4 regions of the Methylocystis sp. WRRC1 genome follow, and region 4 is predicted to be linked to each of the others. Evidence: predicted binding sites of a transcription regulator. Region 4 holds the regulator's gene; each other region holds the start of a gene.

Region 1 (4,207 bases), 260 kb from region 4:
ACGGTGGAGCGCGGATTTTTCGATGTCGTCTTCTGCTCGATGGAAATGGCCGGCGAGAGCCCGTCGATCTGGTCGACGTCCGGCTTCTGCATCATCTCCAGAAACTGCCGGGCGTATGCGGAGAGCGACTCGACGTAACGGCGCTGCCCCTCGGCGTAGATCGTGTCGAAGGCGAGCGATGACTTGCCCGAACCGGACAGGCCCGTGAACACCACGAATTTGTCGCGCGGGATCGTCAGATCGACATTCTTGAGATTGTGCTCGCGCGCGCCACGAATGGCGATGGTCTTCGAGTCGGAAAAAACCTTCTCCACCGCCTGGGCGGATTTCCTTGTGCTGCTCGCCATGTCTTGAGAACTTGCATGATCGGCGCCGGCGCCCGACGCCTGCGCCTTTCCTGCCACGGACCGCGCCGCAAATCCACCTTGCTTGCAGTTGCCCTGTCGTCCCGCCGGGCCTATCAGCGGCGCCATGACAGCGCAGTCCACCGCCCCGGCGAAAAAGCCCCTCCACCACCACCTCTATGTCCAGGTGCTTGTCGCCATTCTGCTCGGCGCGCTGTTCGGCTGGCTGGCGCCCCAGACCGCCGCGCAGGAATGGGTGAAGGCGCTCGGCGACGGTTTCATCAAGCTCATCAAGATGGTGATCGCGCCGATCATCTTCTGCACGGTCGTCTCGGGCGTCGCGCACATAGAGGACGCCAGAAAAGTCGGCCGCGTTGGGGTCAAAGCGCTGATTTATTTCGAGATTGTCTCGACTTTCGCCCTCGTCATCGGCCTTCTCGTCGGCAATATTCTGAAAGCCGGCGCGGGCTTCGCCGGCAAGCCGGACCCCTCGGCGATCACGAAATATACGGAACTCGCCGCAAAGCGCAGCGGCGTGGATTTCGTTCTCGACATCATCCCCGACAGCGCGATCGGCGCCTTCGCCAGGGGAGAAATATTGCAGGTGCTGCTCTTCTCCCTGCTGTTCGGCTTCGCGCTGCTGACGCTGGGCGAGCGCGGCCGGGGTATGCGCACATTCGTCGACGACGCCGGCCACGCCATGTTCGGCGTCATCGCCATCGTGATGAAAGCCGCGCCCATCGGCGCCTTCGGGGCCATGGCCTATACGGTCGGCAAATATGGCTCCGCCGCATTGCTGTCGCTCGCGGGACTGATCGGCTCCTTCTATCTGACGGCGGCGCTTTTCATCGCCGTCGTGCTTGGGCTCATCGCCGCGGCTGTCGGCTTCAACATCTTTCGGCTGCTTGCCTATCTGAAGGATGAAATCCTCATCGTTCTCGGCACTTCTTCATCCGAGAGCGCCCTGCCCCCGCTGATGGAGAAGCTGGAGCGGCTCGGCTGCTCCAAGCCGGTCGTCGGGCTGGTCGTGCCGACCGGCTATTCCTTCAATCTCGACGGCACGAACATCTACATGACGCTGACGACGCTGTTCATAGCGCGGGCGATGGGCGTCGAGCTGGATTTCGCGCATCAGGCGACGATCCTCGTCGTCGCCATGCTGACCTCCAAGGGCGCGAGCGGGGTCTCCGGGGCGGGCTTCGTCACCCTCGCCGCGACGCTCGCCGCCGTCGATCCGCAGCTCGCGCCGGGCATGTCGCTGGTGCTCGGCATAGACAAATTCATGGCGGAGTGCCGCGCGCTGACCAATTTCATCGGCAATGGCGTGGCGACAATCGTCGTTTCCGCCTGGGAGGGCGAGCTGGACCGCGACAAGCTGCAGGAAGGGCTGAAACGGCGGATAGACCCGTCGGACGTGGAAACCGCCGTCTCGACAGAATGACGCGCTTGCGCCGCCAGACCCGGGCTGCTAGAACAAAAAAAGAACATATCGGCTGTGCAAGGGCGCTGCGCATGGATGATCTGTGGACAAGGCGCGGGCGTGCGCCAGATTGTCCTCGATTGGACTAGAGTGCCGCGCATCTCAGCAATTGGAGAGAGTCATGGCGGGCAGCGTCAACAAGGTCATTCTGGTCGGCAATCTGGGCCGCGACCCCGAGGTGCGGACCTTTCCTTCCGGCGACCGCGTCGTTTCCTTCTCGCTCGCAACGACCGAGTCCTGGCGCGACAAGGCGACCGGCGAACGCAAGGACCGCACCGAGTGGCACAATGTCCAGATCTTCAACGAGGCGCTGGGCAAGATCGCCGAGCAATATTGCCGCAAGGGCGCCAAGATCTATCTCGAAGGCCAGCTGCAGACCCGCGAATATACGGACAAGGACGGCAATCAGCGCAAGGTGACCGAGGTCGTCGTGCCGCGCTTCAGGGGCGAGATGACCCTCCTCGACAGCAAGGGCGGCGGCCGCGGCGAGGGCGACTATGAGGGCGGCGGCTACGGCCAGAGCGGCGGCGGCTCCTTTGGACGCTCGTCGCCAATGGAGCGGGCCCCCGCCGAGCGGCGCCCGTCAGCCCCCGCCGGCCGGCTCTCCGACCAGCTCGACGACGATATTCCGTTCTAGGAGAAGGTCATGTTTTCAGGCCGTCGTTTCCGTGCCGCGCTCGCCCTTGCTTTTGCGGCGGTCACGACGACGGCGATGGCGGCCCAGCCCGGCGCGCAGGGAATTCGCGGGCTCGTCACCCTGGGACCTCGTTGCGGCGCCGAGTCCTTTCCGCCCGAGCCGGGATGCGCCGAGAGGAAGTTCGCCGCTTCTCTGATAGTGGAGAGAGTTGCGGGGTCCCGGCGCAGCTGGAGGTTTTCCTCGAACGCCGAGGGCCGGTTCGAAATCGCGCTGCCGCCCGGACGCTATCAGATTCGCTCCACGACCATCCTGCCGCGCTGCCAGAGCAATGAGCCGATTGTCGTGGCGCCCGGAGCCTTTACGGAAATCACAATCCGTTGCGACAGCGGCGTCCGGTAGCGCGTTTCAACAGAAAATGGCGAGATCGCTACAGGCGTCCGGACCCTGGCCGCTCGCGCGGATCGGCGCAAGCAAGCTACCCGGATCGGGCTAGGCAAACCATTGAAAATGTATACATATTTGTCGACACAGCGCCTGCCTGCGGGTCCCGCGCGGCGCCGCCGGACTTAACCTTAAGGGCAGATGCGTCAAAACTAGTTTCAATTGTCTCGAAGTTTCAAATATCGGCGGAAGGATTCGTTAAGGAAACGCTAACACTCTCGCACGTCACAAGCTGTGTCTCAGCCGCGCCTCGGCGGGGCTGAAACCGGCGGAAAACCAGCGAAGGCGCCGCCATTAGCGGCGCCGCCTGTTGACAGACGAGCGGGTAAAATGATCGGACACGTTAACAGTTCCTTCCGGCGCCTCGCCGGTCCGTCTCCGCGCAATTGCGCCAATTTGATTCATGATTCCCGTGGCTTCGCGGCGGTCGAATTCGGCCTGATCGCCCTGCCGTTTCTCCTGCTGATCGTCGCCATCCTCGAATACAGCTACGGCAATTTCGCCCAGTCGCGCCTCGACGCCGTCGTGCAGCAGGCGTCGCGCCAGATCATGACGGGCTATGTGCAGAACCAGTCGGTCGGCGGCAAGGCGCTCGACGCCAATCAGTTCCGCACGAAGATCATGTGCCCCAAACTGCCGGCAATCATGAATTGCGCCGATCTCTATGTCGACGTGCAGGCCTTCGACACGCCGGACTACGGCAGTTTCGTCAATGCGACGAAGAGCGGACTGAAGCCTCCGCAGCTCGACAACTCGAAGAACGCCTACTGCGTCGGCGGCGCGAAAAAATATGTGGTGATCCGCGCCGCCTATCCCGCGCCGCTGCTCACCACCGCGCTGATTTTCCCCAGCAGCACGACCTACAAGGGCCGCAAGACCCGGCTCGTCCAGTCGACGGCGACGTTCAAGAACGAACCCTTCCCCACCTCCAACGTCGGGTGCTGACATGACGCGCGACGCCTTGCCGATGAACAAGAATCTCCTGCGCGACGCCCGCGGCTTCGCGGCGGTCGAATTCGGCCTCGCGCTTCCGGTGCTCGGCCTCATGCTGCTCGGCTTCATCGAGCTCGATCGCTACGCCTGGGCCGGGCGCCAGCTCGAGAATACGGCGCACTCCATCGCCCAGATGTTGTCTCAAACGACCCGCGTCGAGCCGGTCGACCTGAAAGCCGCGCGGGATTCCGTGATGGTGCTTTTCCCGCGCGTGCTTCAGGACAGCGCCCGTCAGGGCCATAAATGGAGCGACGACATTTCGGTCTCTATGACGACCGTCGGTTTCACGCCGACCGCGCCGGGCTGCGTCGC
Region 2 (4,207 bases), 1.4 Mb from region 4:
GGGCAAGCGCGTCAAGCCGCTTGCGCAGGAACTGGGCTCCTCCCTCGTGCTGCCCTGCGACGCCGAGGATATTTCGACGGTCGACGACGTCTTCGCGCGTCTCGAATATGACTGGGGCGAGATGGACTTTCTCGTCCACTCCATCGCCTATTCCGACAAGAGCGAGCTGAAGGGGCTTTACGCCGACACCTCGCGCGAGAATTTCATCCGCACGATGGTGATTTCCTGCTTCTCCTTCACAGAGGCCGCGCGCCGCGCGGCGGCGCTGATGAAGAAGGGCGGCTCCATGGTGACGGTGAGCTTCGGCGGCGGCACGCATGTCATGCCGAACTATAATGTCATGGGCGTCGCGAAGGCCGCGCTCGATTCCTCCGTGCGCTATCTCGCAGCGGATTACGGCGCGCGCGGCATCCGCGTGAACGCCATCTCGCCGGGGCCGGTGCGCACCATGGCCGGCGCGGGCATCACCGGCGCGCGGGCGATGGGCGCCTTCCAGAAGCAGCATTGCCCCCTGCGGCGAATGATCACGCTGGACGAAATCGGCGGTTCGGCGCTTTATTTCCTTTCCGAGCTTTCGGGCGGCGTGACCGGCGAAATCCATCTCGTCGACGCCGGCTACAACATCATGCTGCAGCCGCGGCCGGAGGATCTCAACGGCGGCGAGTGAGGCGCAAGGGGGGACGCGAATGAGGCTGGCGCTTGTAATGACTTTCATCGGCGCTCTCGCCGCCGCTTTCCCGGCTCGCGCGCAGAGCGTCGATCCGGCCGTGGGCGAGCGCCTCGCAAAGAGCGAATGCGCCGCCTGTCACGCCATCGACGCGGACGCCAAGGCCAGGAGTCCCGACCCCAAGGCGCCGCGCTTCGCGGAGGTCGCGAATATGGTCTCGACGACGGAACTGTCGCTGAAGGTCTTCCTGCGCTCCTCGCATAAAAACATGCCCAACATCATGCTCGCGCCGGAGGAGATCGATTCCCTGGCGGCCTATATTCTGGGGCTCAAGAAGAAGTAGCGGCGAGCGCGTCCCTTGTCGCGCCGGAGCGGCTTGGCGCTTGCGTGAGACGCAAGCGCCGGTTCTCACGCCGCCATCTTTTGTCCCGCCATCTTGCGGCAGGCTTCTGCGCAGCGGCGGCATTGCGCGGCGCAATCCTTCATGTCGGGAAGGGCGTCGCATTCCTTCGCGCAGGCTTCGCAGGCCTCGGCGCAATCCTCGCAGATATGTCTGGCCTGCGGCGATTTCATCAGCATCATATGCGCGGCGTTGCGGCACATTTCGGCGCAGCTGATCATGGCGCGGAAATGTTTCGGTTTCACATGGTCGCCGCCCGTTTCGAGACAATGGGTCATCGCCATGCCGAAGCACATCTGGTAGCAGCGCAGACATTCGTCGACGCAGCTCTGCATCTCCTTGGACATTTTGTGCATGGGGCGTCCTCCGATCGGTCGATCGACGCGTTCATCCGCGTCGGCCCCTTTGGTTAGCTGGGCCATATGTAGACGTAATCAAGCCTGGCGGCGACGCCCGGACTCTTTCGCTTGACTCTCGTGGCGCGTGAGAACAAATATCGAACATCGCCATGAGGGCGATCTTTCCAAACTCGGGGACTTCGCAACCGATGTCGCAGGGCGGCGTTTCGGAACGTATCGGCTTTTTGCGCCGCCGCATCGCCGCCATCGAGGCGCGCGACGGGGTCGCGCGGGGCGTCCGCGAAGGCGCGCGCGACTCCATCGACGCGCTTTTTTCTCCCGGCCGCGCGGGGTTGAGCGAGCTTTTGCCGGCCCGCCCGCCGGACGCGCCGGGAGCGGGCGCCTTCGCTCTGGCGCTTGCGCTGCGGGCGCGGGCGGCGCGCGGCGGCGGGGCGCTGGTCTGGATCGTCGAGGATTTCAGCGCCGGCGAATTCGGCCTGCCCTACGGGCGCGGCCTCGCGGCGGCGGGGATGGACCTCTCCCGCTTCGCGCTCATTCGCGTCCGCCGTCCGCGCGAAACTCTCTGGGCGATGGAGGAGGCGCTGAGGAGCGAAGCCTGCGCGGCGGTGGTCGCCGAGAGCTTCCTGCCCGCGCGTCTCTACGATCTTTCCGCGTCGCGCCGCCTGCTGCTCGCGGCGCGGCGCGGCGGCGGCCTCGGCCTCGTCGTCGCGCAGGGGGCAGAGGCGACGCGCTTCTCCAGCGCCGCCGAACTTCGCCTCGAAATCGCCGCCGCTCCTGTCCCGCCGTCGCGTCCCCGCCCGGCGCTCTCGCCCGCCGCGCCCTTCGCCTGGCGGCTGCGGGTGACGAAAGCCCGCGCGGGCCTGCTGGGCGAGACGGGCGAGATCGATCCAGGGCAATGGCGCGATCTCGCCTTCGATCCCGAAAGAGTGGTGTTTCGTCATGCGTTTCCTGAGCGTCTTCCTGCCCCGTCTTGCGACCGACCGGCTGCTGCGGCGGCGCGGCGGCGCCGGGCGTGAGCCCTTCGCCGTCTACGCCCGGGTGAAGGGGGCCGAGCGGCTCACGGCCGTCGACGCCGGCGCGCAGAAGCTCGGCCTTCATCCCGGCCTGGCGGTCGCCGACGCCCGCGCCCGCTGCCCGGCGCTCGCGCTTGCGGAGGCCGATCCCCGCGCCGACGCCGCGCTGGTCGGGACGCTCGCCGACTGGAGCCGCCGCTTCACCCCGCTCGCCGCCGCCGATCCGCCGGACGGCGTGCTGCTCGACGTTTCCGGCGCGGCGCATCTTTTCGGCGGCGAGAATGCGCTGATGGCGGAAATCGAAGGCCGTCTCGCGGCCCTCGGCTTTTCCGCCCGCGCCGCGATCGCGCCGGGTCCCGCCCTCGCCCGGGCGCTGGCGCGCTTCTCGACCCTGCGGCTCGTCGCGCCGGAGACTCCGCAGGAGGAGATCGACCGGATCGCCGCCGCCTTGCCCGCCGCCGCGCTCGGCCTCGATCCCGAGGCGCTGGCAGGAATGCGCCGGGCCGGCCTGCGCCGGATCGGCGATCTCCTCGCCCGCCCGCGCGCCCCGCTCGCGGCGCGTTTCGGACAGGCGGCGCTCGCCCGGCTCGACGCGCTGACCTGCCGCATCCGTGATCCGATCACGCCGCGCTTCGAGGCGCCGGCCTTCATCGCCGAGCGGCGCTTCATCGACGGGCTCACCCGGCGCGCCGATGTGGAGGCGACGCTGCGGCTCCTCGCCGCCGACCTCTGCCCGATGCTTGCGCGCGCCGGCGTCGGCGCGCGGCGGCTGGAGGCCGTTTTCTACCGCGTCGACGGCGCCGTGAAACATCTTTCCGCCGGGACGAGCCGGCCGCTGCGCGAGCCCTCCCGCCTCGCGGCGCTGCTCATCGAGCGCCTTGCGGCGATCACGGAGGAGGGGCTCGACGCGGGCTATGGCTTCGACGTGCTCCGGCTCTGCGCCAGCGAGGTCGAGAGTTTCGAGACGCCGCAGACGACGCTCGTCGCGCCGCCGAAGGGCGCGCCGGACGATCGGGATCTCTCCGATCTTCTCGACCGTCTCGGCGCAAGGCTCGGCCTGCGCCGCGTGCTGCGGCTTCATCCACAGGAGACGCATCTGCCGGAATTCGCGGTCGCCGCCGTCCCGGCCGCCTCCGGCCCGGCGCCCGTCGCCTTTCCGGCGCAGGAGGCGCCGCGGCCGCTGCGCCTCTTCGAGCGGCCCGAGCCGATCGAGGCCATGGCGCTCGCCCCCGACGGCCCTCCGTTGCGCTTCCGCTGGCGGCGCGCGCTGCATGAAATCGTGGCCTATGAAGGCCCGGAGCGCATCGCGCCGCCCTGGTGGGGCGCCGGGGACGACGGGCTGACGCGCGATTATTTCCATGCGCAGGACGCGCAGGGCCTGCTGTTCTGGCTGTTTCGCGAGGGGCTTTACGGGCGCGAGGCCGGCCGGCCGCGCTGGTATGTGCATGGCCTCTCTTGATCCAGGTCTTCGCCGCTCCAACCTGAAGATGGCTCGACGTCATTCAAACGTCATGATTTCCGGTCGAAGTCGCTGCGACGGCGCCACTCTTGCGAGCAAAGAAGCGCAGTTCCGTCCATTCGGGCCCGAAGCCCGCGAGACAAAGAATGCAAAAAGACGAGGATCTCGCCATTTCACCTCAACCCCGCCTGCCTGTCGTCGTGGCCCCGCAGCGAAAAAGCTTCTTCGAGACACTGAGCCAGCGCCTGCCTCACGGCGCCGGCCAGATCATCGGCGCATTGGCGAGTCTCGCGCTGTTCACTCTCGCCG
Region 3 (4,207 bases), 1.2 Mb from region 4:
CCTATTCGCTTTACAAGCAGAACAAGATCGACTGGATGCGCGCTTTCGAGAGCCAGAACGGCCGCGCGCCGAACGATCAGGAATTCGCCTCCTACATCATTGGCGAGAACACGCCGCGCCGTGTGGCGACCTATCGCTTCCTGGCCGAATCGACGGTCGATCGCTCCGCGCCGGGGAGCTATGGGGGGCGCCGCCCGCTGTTGAGCGCCACGATGCAGATTTTCTACGGCCTGTTCGGCGTCGCCGCCGTCGCGGCGCTCATCGTGCTGCTGCGTTTCTTCTTTTCATTGAAGCACTAGGGCAAATTCGGCGAATTTGAATTCTCCGAATCTGCTCTCGCTTCATTTTCTGTCGCGCGTTCAAGCGGAAAACCGCCTGCACTTTTCCTGAACGCGCTCCAGCCGCGCTCAAAACAATGCGAGCTGCTGCGGCGAGCGCCGCGGCGGTTCGAAGAGATCGGTCCGCAGTCGCGTCTGCGAAAAGCCGAGGCGCTTGGCGGCGACCTCAAATCGGCGCCCGATCATCCAGGCGTAAGGGCCGTCGCCGGTCATGCGCTTGCCGAAGGCGGCGTCGTAGATTTTCCCGCCGCGCGTGGAGCGCACGAGCGACAGGGCGCGCCGCGCCTTGTCGGGAAAATTGGCGACGAGCCACTCGCTGAAAATGTCGCGCAGTTCGAGTGGCAGGCGCAGCATGATATAGCCGGCCTCCCGCGCCCCCGCGGCGTGGGCGCGGGTCAGGATCGTCTCGATCTCCTCGTCATTGACAGCCGGTATGATCGGCGCGGTCATCACGGCGACGGGAACGCCGGCCGCGGCGAGCTTCTCGATGGCGTCGAGCCGGCGCTCGGGCGTCGCGGCGCGCGGCTCCATGATGCGCGCAAGACGCGGATCGAGCGTCGTCACCGACAGCGCGACTTTCACCAGGCCTTGCTCGGCCATGGGCGCGAGCAGATCGAGATCGCGCAGCACCAGCGCCGATTTCGTCACGATGCCGACCGGATGTTTCGCGCGCGCCAGCACTTCGAGAATCGAGCGCATCACGCGGTGGCGTCTTTCCGCCGGCTGATAGGGGTCGGTGTTGGAGCCGATGGCGATCATCTTCGGGACATAGTTCGGCGCCGACAATTCGCGCTCGAGAATCTGCGCCGCGCCGTCCTTGACGAAGATTTCCGTTTCGAAATCGAGGCCGGGAGACAGGCCCATATACGCGTGCGTCGGCCGCGCGAAACAATAGACGCAGCCATGCTCGCAACCGCGATAGGGATTGATCGAGCGATCGAAGGAAATGTCGGGCGAATCGTTCTTGGTGATGATCGAACGCGGCTTCTCGACGTGAATATTGGTCTTCAGTGCGTCCAGCGTTCCGAGCCCGCCCCAGCCGTCGTCGATTTCCTCGCGGGTCTCCTTTTCAAAGCGCCCGCTGCGCTTCGAGACCGCGCCGCGTCCGCGCCGGCGCTCGGCGTCGATCAACCCGCCGATCCGCGCCCCCGCGTCTGGCGCAATTTCCGCCAAATGGCCCATGACGAACTCCACCCGTTCCGTGACAGTGACGGGAGGCCCTCGCTCCGTCGCGACGAAAGCGCGCGACAGCCGGGCCTCCCACGCAGACGCAACACGCAACGCAACTCACTGGGGACTTCCATGCCCCGCCATGGCTCGACCTGCCGCAGCGGAACATAACCAGAATAAAGAACAATTATAGAACAAAATTTCGGGATGCAAGAGGCGTTCGGCGGATTCGTTCCGGCAATAAAAAACGCGCCGCCCCTTGGGAGGCGGCGCGCGCGTAAATGGATCGGCTTTTTTTTGCGGCTTCAGCGCACCAGAATGTTTTTGAACTGCCAGGGGTCGCTCTCGTCGATGTCCTCCGGGAAGAGGCCGGGGCGGCCCGAGAGCGGCGTCCAGTCGGTGTAATAGCCTTTCACCGGGCCGAGATAGGGCAGTTGCACTTCGAGGCAGCGCTTGTAGTCGACCTCGTCAGCCTCGACGATTCCGGCCTCCGGATTCTCGAGCGCCCAGACCATGCCGGCGAGCGCGGCGGAGGCGACCTGCAGGCCGGTCGCGTTCTGGTAGGGAGCGAGGTCGCGCGTCTCCTCGATCGAAAGCTGCGAGCCGTACCAATAGGCGTTCTTGGCGTGGCCGTAGAGAAGCACGCCCAGTTCGTCGATCCCGTCGACGATCTCGTTCTCGTCGAGAATCTTCCAGCTGTCCTGCATCTTGCCGGCCTGCCCGAACATCTCGTGCAGCGAGAGCACCGCGTCATCGGCCGGGTGATAGGCGTAATGGCAGGTCGGGCGATAGACGGCCTTGCCGGAGGCGTCGCGCACGGTGAGATAGTCGGCGATCGAGATCGACTCATTGTGCGTGACGAGGAAGCCGTATTGCGGCCCCGGCGTCGGGCACCATGTGCGCACGCGCGTGTTGGCGCCGGGAGAGAGCAGATAGATCGCCGCGCCGCAGCCCGTCGAATGGGTGCGGCCGATGTCCGGCAGCGACTTTTCATGCGTGCCCCAGCCGAGTTCGGCGGGCTGCATGCCTTCGGAGACGAAGCCCTCGACTGACCATGTGTTGACGAAGACGTTGCGGGGCTTCGGGTCGCGGGCGCGCTGCGTGTCGCGCTCGGCGATGTGGACGCCCTTGAGCCCGAGCTTCTGCGCCAGCGCGCCCCATTCGGCGCGGGTCGTCGGCTCCCGGTCGAGGACGCCCGTGTCCTTGGCGATGTTCACCAGCGCCTGCTTCACGAACCAGGAAACCATGCCGGGGTTGGCGCCGACGCAGGAAACGGCGGTGGAGCCGCCCGGATTCTTGCGACGCTCCTCGAGGACCGTCTCGCGCAGGGCGTAATTGGTGCGGCCTTCGTTACCCTTGCTCTTGTCGAAATAGAAGCCGGGCCAGGGCTCGACGACCGTGTCGACATAAAGCGCCTTCAGTTCGCGCGCTAGCTGCATGATGGCGAGTGAGGAGACGTCGACCGAGAGATTGACGATGAAGCCCTGTCCGTCGCCCTTGGTCAGGAGCGGCGTCAGCACCTCGCGGTAGTTCTCCGGCGTGAGGCCGGTCTTGATAAAGGCGACGCCGCGCTCGTCGAGCAGGCGACGATGCGTGTCGACGGGATCGATGACCGTGAAGCGGCTCTTGTCGAAGTCGAAATGGCGCTCGATCAGGGGCAGGATGCCGCGCCCGATGGAGCCGAATCCGATCAGAACGATCGGGCCGGTGATTTTGCCATAGACGGGCCAGACGGACATGGGCGGGTCTCCTGCGGGAATGATTGTTGCGCTGCGATAAAGCAAGAGTGGGTGTGATAATCAAGCCCGGCGGGACCGCGGCTTTCGATCGCCCCGGCCGGCGCGCGGCTTTCGGGCGCTCCGTCTCGCCTCCCGCCGCGGCCACGCTTGATTGTGACGCAAGCTTCGTTTCAGTTTCGGGGCGCGAAACGCGGAGGTTCGGACATGAAGCGTTCGGCGGAGGCCCGGGAGTCTCCCGCCGCCGGGGGATCGGCGCCGCGGCGCGACGTCGTGGCCGGGCCCGCGTCAGCCGGACCGCAGAAGGCGCGGCCAGTAAAACTCTCTCCCGAGGACTCGACGGAGGACGCCGCGATTTGCGTCTTCCTCTCCGCGCTCGACCAGTTCGAAGCCAATGCAAGAGCGTTGCGGGCGCAGGAAGATCCGGAATGCGTCCACCAGATGCGGGTGGCGCTGCGCAGGCTGCGCGCAGCCATCGGCCTGTTCCGCAACGCGCTGTCGGGACCGGCGTTAGACGCCGCGCGCGAGCGCGCGAAGGCGATTGCGTCCGTTCTCGGCGCCGCGCGAGATTGGGACGTGTTTCGCGAGATGCTCGAGGCCGGCCCGCGCGCGGCCTTTGAGCAGGAGCCGAGTTTCTTTGCGCTGCTCGACGCCGTGGCGTCGCGCCGCGCGACGGCCTATGCGCAGGCGCGCGCCAAGCTCGACGAAACGCAGGCGGTGCAATTCGTCGCGGAGTTCCGGGCGGCGATCGAGCTGCGCGACTGGAATGCGGCGGCGGACGCGCGCGACGAGGGCTCTGCGAAAGGCTTTGCGCAAGCGGCGCTGACGCGGCTGCGCAAGCGCGTGATGAAAAAAAGCAGGGGACTGGCTGATCTGTCGCCCGAGGATCGTCACCAGGCGCGCATCGCGCTGAAAAAGGCGCGCTATGGCGCGGAGTTTTTCCAGAGCCTTTTCCCGCATCGG
Region 4 (4,207 bases):
GTGGGCGACGCGGTTTCCCTCGAATTGTCGCGGCTTACCAATCTTTCGCGCGAGCAGCTTCGCCACGCCCGGGCCGAGAAGTTCCTCGCCATGGGCCGAAAGATCGAGGAAAAGCGTTAAGGTAAATCCGGCAAATTTGCGGTTTTCACCATCCCGGATGGCGCCACGGACACTTTCTCGTCCCAATGTTTGGTCTAAATGCGGGTCGGCGCGGAAGGTCAGCCGTCACGCCGGGTAAGGATTGCGTTACGCGCAGGCGTGTAAAGGTTCTCGGACACGCGGGGGCGTCGCGCAAAGGGGAGCGGGTCGCATGAATTTCCAGGGTTTCAAGCCGTTTGCGGTTGTTGCGGCCTTCGCCGCCTTCACGCTGGCGGCCTGCGAGGACGGGGGCTTTTCGCACCGCTCGCTCGCGCCCATTCCGCCGGAGACGGTCGCGCTGATGGAGAAGGTCGGCACGACGAAGGAAGCGCCGATGCTCATCCGCGCCTACAAGAAAGAGGCGGAGCTCGAGATCTGGAAGATGCGGTCCGACGGCCGCTACGTCCATCTCAAAACCTTCCCCATGTGCCGCTGGTCGGGCCAGCTCGGCCCCAAGACGCGCGAGGGCGACCGCCAGGTGCCGGAGGGCTTCTATTCGATCACGCCGGCGCAGATGAACCCGAATTCGGCCTATTACCTGTCCTTCAACGTCGGCTACCCGAACCAGCTCGACCGCGCGCTGGGGCATAGCGGCGGGACCATCATGGTGCATGGCGCCTGCTCGTCGGCCGGCTGCTTCTCCATGACCGACAAGCAGATCGCGGAAATCTACGCGATTGCCCGCTCCTCCTTCGGCGGCGGCCAGCGCGCAATCCAGATGCAGTCCTATCCCTTCAAGATGACGGCCGAAAATCTGGCCAAGCACCGGCTCGACCCGAACATCGGCTTCTGGAAGAACCTGAAGGAAGGCAATGATCACTTCGAGGTGACGAAAGAGGAGCCGCAGGTCGCCTTCTGCGGCCGTCATTATGTCTTCAACGCCACGCCCGCGGGACATATGGACGCGGCCTCGGCCTGTCCGCCCTTGAAGCACAATCCGGAGATCGCGGCCCAGGTCGCCGAAAAGGCTGCCAAGGATGACGCCAAGGTGGCCGAGCTCGCCGAAAGCGGCGTGAAGCCGGTTCGCGTCGTCTATCAGGACGGCGGTCAGAACCCGGCCTTCGCCTCGCGCGTCGCCGAGGTGAGCCGCCCCGAGGCGATCGCCCCGCCAGTCGAAATCGCGCTGGAGGAAAAACCGGCCCGCGGCGCCGGCAAGGCCGCGACGCAGCTCGCCGCCAAATCGCCCGTCGTGACGGTCGCTGCCGCCAAGGCCGCCGCCGAGAGCCGGGAGGCAGAGGCGCCGCATCCGGTGGCGCAGGCCTTCGCGCCCGACGACCGCCGCGAGATGCAGGCGCTCGCCAGCGACGACAGCCCGACGAGCTCGATCAAGAAAGCGGCTCCCCGGAAGCCCGGCGCCCCCGATCCGGCGACAAAGAACAAAGCCGCCGCCCATTAGAGCGGCGGCGCCTCCGCGCCAGCTCCAGTTAACAGCTCCCTGACATTAGGCTTGCGGAACGCACCGGGAACGCATATGAATCGTTCATGATTTGTTTTTGAGCGATCCAGGCTCCCCTGCGGGTCTGTGTCGACGCTACGGCGCGAGTTCAGGGGCCAACTTTCGATGCTGACAAAGAAGCAAAGCGACCTTCTGCGCTTCATACATGAACGCCTGAAGGAGTCCGGCGTGCCGCCGTCCTTCGACGAGATGAAGGATGCGCTCGATCTGAGATCGAAGTCGGGGATTCACCGATTGATCCTCGCGCTAGAGGAGCGGGGCTTCATCCGCCGTCTTCCCAATCGCGCCCGCGCGCTCGAGGTGCTGCGCCTGCCTGAATCAGCGACGCCGCGCGGCGGCGGAGGGTCGCGGGGCGGAAAATTCTCGCCGGCTGTAATCGAGGGCAATCTCGGCCGTGTGCGGCCGCTGCACGAGCGGCGGGAGGAGGAGACCGAGCAGAATGTGGCGATTCCGGTCATGGGCCGGATCGCCGCCGGCACGCCGATCTCCGCGATCCAGAGCCGCAGCCACACCATCAGCCTGCCGCCCGACCTTCTGACCAGCGGCGAGCATTATGCGCTGGAAGTGCGGGGCGACTCCATGATCGAGGCCGGCATCCTCGACGGCGACACGGTCGTCATCAAGAAGCAGGACAACGCCGACACCGGCGACATCGTGGTGGCTCTCATCGACGACGAGGAGGCGACGTTGAAGCGTCTGCGCAAACGCGGCGCCTCGATTGCGCTCGAAGCGGCCAATCCGGCTTATGAAACGCGCATCTTCGGGCCGGATCGCGTGCGTATTCAGGGGAAGCTCGTGAGCCTCCTGAGGAAATACTGATTGGCCCGCATTCGCCCCATGCCCGCGCATGGCGAATGGGGGCGCGGCGGGCGTCCCGGGGCCGGAGCGAAGCTTCCTCCAGTCCGCAGCGCCTTGAAGCAGGGGCGATGCAAAAAAAACCGCGGTCAGTCGTCCAGCGGCTCCGCCGCCTGAGCGTCGTCATTGTCGCTTTCAATTTCAGAGGCCTCGGGCGTGGTGATCCGGCCGCGCCTTTCCTGCGGAGCCTGCGACCACGGTCGATCCTCGTCGACGCCGCGCGCCCTCGTCCATTCGATCTTCTCGCCCTTCAGTCGCAGGGAAATCGCGCCCGCTTCCGCAAGCTTGCGACGATCTATGACGATCGGCGCGGCGCAACCTTCGGGCGCATGAAGCGGCGTGACGATGATCGCCGCGCGCGCGCAGTCTTCCAGAAAGGCGCCGCGCTCATTCACAAGGGCGACGATGCGCCCGTCGAACAGTCTTCCGACGCATCCCAGATCGTCGCAGGCGACGCCAGCTCCGGCGTCTGCGGCCGCGCGGGAATCCGCGTCGGCGCGCAACCATTGTTCGGACGCGAAGACGCTCGGTCTTTTGCCCAGAAGGGCGATTTCGCCGGAGGCGGAACGGAAGGCCGCCGAGTCGCCCGCCGGCGGAACGGCTAGATCGAAACCCGTCCCGTTTTTCGCGCCGAGCAGGCCGACGAGCGCCAGCGGTATCGCGGTCGCCCGGAGCGACCACGTCCGCCATAGCACCGCCGACAGAACGGCAAGCGCGAGAAAGACGATCGCCCAGGGCGCAAAAGCCTTCACATGCAGGCTCGCCCCCGGCGCGCTCGCGATCAGCCCCGCGAGATAGATGACGAGATCGATCCCGATCTTCAGATAGCGCCAGACGAAGCCGTCGAGGCCGAAAGGATAGAGGACCGCGCCGATCAGCGCGCAAGGCACGGCGAAAAATTCGATGATCGCCAGGGTCAGCGGATTTCCGACCAGCACATATGGACTGAGCTCGTGGAAATCATTGGCCATGAAGGAGGCGGTGGCGGAGGTGGCGCAAAGGGTCGCGAGAAGCGCCGCGCCCGGTCCGTGCAGCAATCGCTCGACCAGGGCTTCGCGCAGTTCCGCAAGTCGCCCGCGCATGCTCGGGCCGACAGGGCGCGCGCGGCTTCGTCCGAGATAATCGCCGCGCCATTCATAGACCGCGATCAGCGCCGCGACGGCGGCGAAGGAAAGTTGAAAACTCGCGCCGAGCAGCGCCTCCGGCTCGAAGGCGATGATGAAAAAGGCGGCGAGCGCAAGATTGCGCATGGAGAGCGACGCGCGGTCGAACAACACGGCGACGAGCATGATGAGCGTCATGACCAGCGCGCGCTCCGTGCCGACGCGCGAACCCGTCGCGATGTCGTAGAGAATGGCGCCGAGGATAGCGAGCCCGGCCGCCCATTTCTTGATCGGGTAGTTGAGCGCCAGCGTCTGCGACATTGCGAGGAGGCGCCGGAAACCGACGAAGAAAATGCCGGCGACGAGCGTCATCTGCATGCCAGAGATGGTGATGATGTGAAAGATGCCGGCCCGGCGTATGAGGTCTTTCGCGTTACCGGAAAGGAAATCGCGCTTGCCTGTCACCATGGCGGCCGCGATGGCGCCCGCGTCGCCGTCGATCGTGCGATAGACGCGCAGGGCGAGCGCATTTCGCGCGCGATCGATGGCGGCGAAAAAGCGTAGCGAAATTGGCGCCGGATCGGGCGGCGGCATGACCTCGATGCGGCCGAGCGCGTTCCCGACGCCGCCGAGCCGCGCGAAATAGGCGTCGCGC

The links. Region 4 encodes LexA, which represses DNA repair genes until DNA is damaged. Its sites were predicted from a motif close to TGTTCNNNNTGTGTTCNG; they were not measured.
Region 1: the regulator LexA is predicted to act here: its motif matches at 1,814-1,831, upstream of ssb (single-stranded DNA-binding protein).
Region 2: the regulator LexA is predicted to act here: its motif matches at 1,553-1,570, upstream of LG047_RS09790 (ImuA family protein).
Region 3: the regulator LexA is predicted to act here: its motif matches at 1,688-1,705, upstream of LG047_RS11115 (PA0069 family radical SAM protein).

What each region holds. Positions count from the first base shown of each region.
Region 1 covers NZ_JAJFZJ010000001.1:3,731,165-3,735,371, reverse strand. Annotated here, with positions in the region: gene uvrA (excinuclease ABC subunit UvrA) at 1-347, opposite strand, end outside; gene LG047_RS18280 (dicarboxylate/amino acid:cation symporter) at 472-1,785, shown strand; gene ssb (single-stranded DNA-binding protein) at 1,946-2,461, shown strand; gene LG047_RS18270 (hypothetical protein) at 2,471-2,860, shown strand; gene LG047_RS18265 (TadE/TadG family type IV pilus assembly protein) at 3,233-3,847, shown strand; gene LG047_RS18260 (TadE/TadG family type IV pilus assembly protein) at 3,849-4,207, shown strand, end outside.
Region 2 covers NZ_JAJFZJ010000001.1:2,026,947-2,031,153, reverse strand. Annotated here, with positions in the region: gene fabI (enoyl-ACP reductase FabI) at 1-667, shown strand, start outside; gene LG047_RS09800 (cytochrome c family protein) at 705-1,010, shown strand; gene LG047_RS09795 (four-helix bundle copper-binding protein) at 1,076-1,423, opposite strand; gene LG047_RS09790 (ImuA family protein) at 1,615-2,442, shown strand; gene LG047_RS09785 (DNA polymerase Y family protein) at 2,366-3,898, shown strand; gene LG047_RS09780 (lysylphosphatidylglycerol synthase domain-containing protein) at 4,045-4,207, shown strand, end outside.
Region 3 covers NZ_JAJFZJ010000001.1:2,300,551-2,304,757, forward strand. Annotated here, with positions in the region: gene LG047_RS11110 (hypothetical protein) at 1-299, shown strand, start outside; gene LG047_RS11115 (PA0069 family radical SAM protein) at 408-1,520, opposite strand; gene LG047_RS11120 (homospermidine synthase) at 1,814-3,247, opposite strand; gene LG047_RS11125 (CHAD domain-containing protein) at 3,452-4,207, shown strand, end outside.
Region 4 covers NZ_JAJFZJ010000001.1:3,475,435-3,479,641, forward strand. Annotated here, with positions in the region: gene LG047_RS17020 (acetyl-CoA carboxylase carboxyltransferase subunit alpha) at 1-120, shown strand, start outside; gene LG047_RS17025 (murein L,D-transpeptidase family protein) at 311-1,534, shown strand; gene lexA (transcriptional repressor LexA) at 1,700-2,413, shown strand; gene LG047_RS17035 (ComEC/Rec2 family competence protein) at 2,539-4,207, opposite strand, start outside.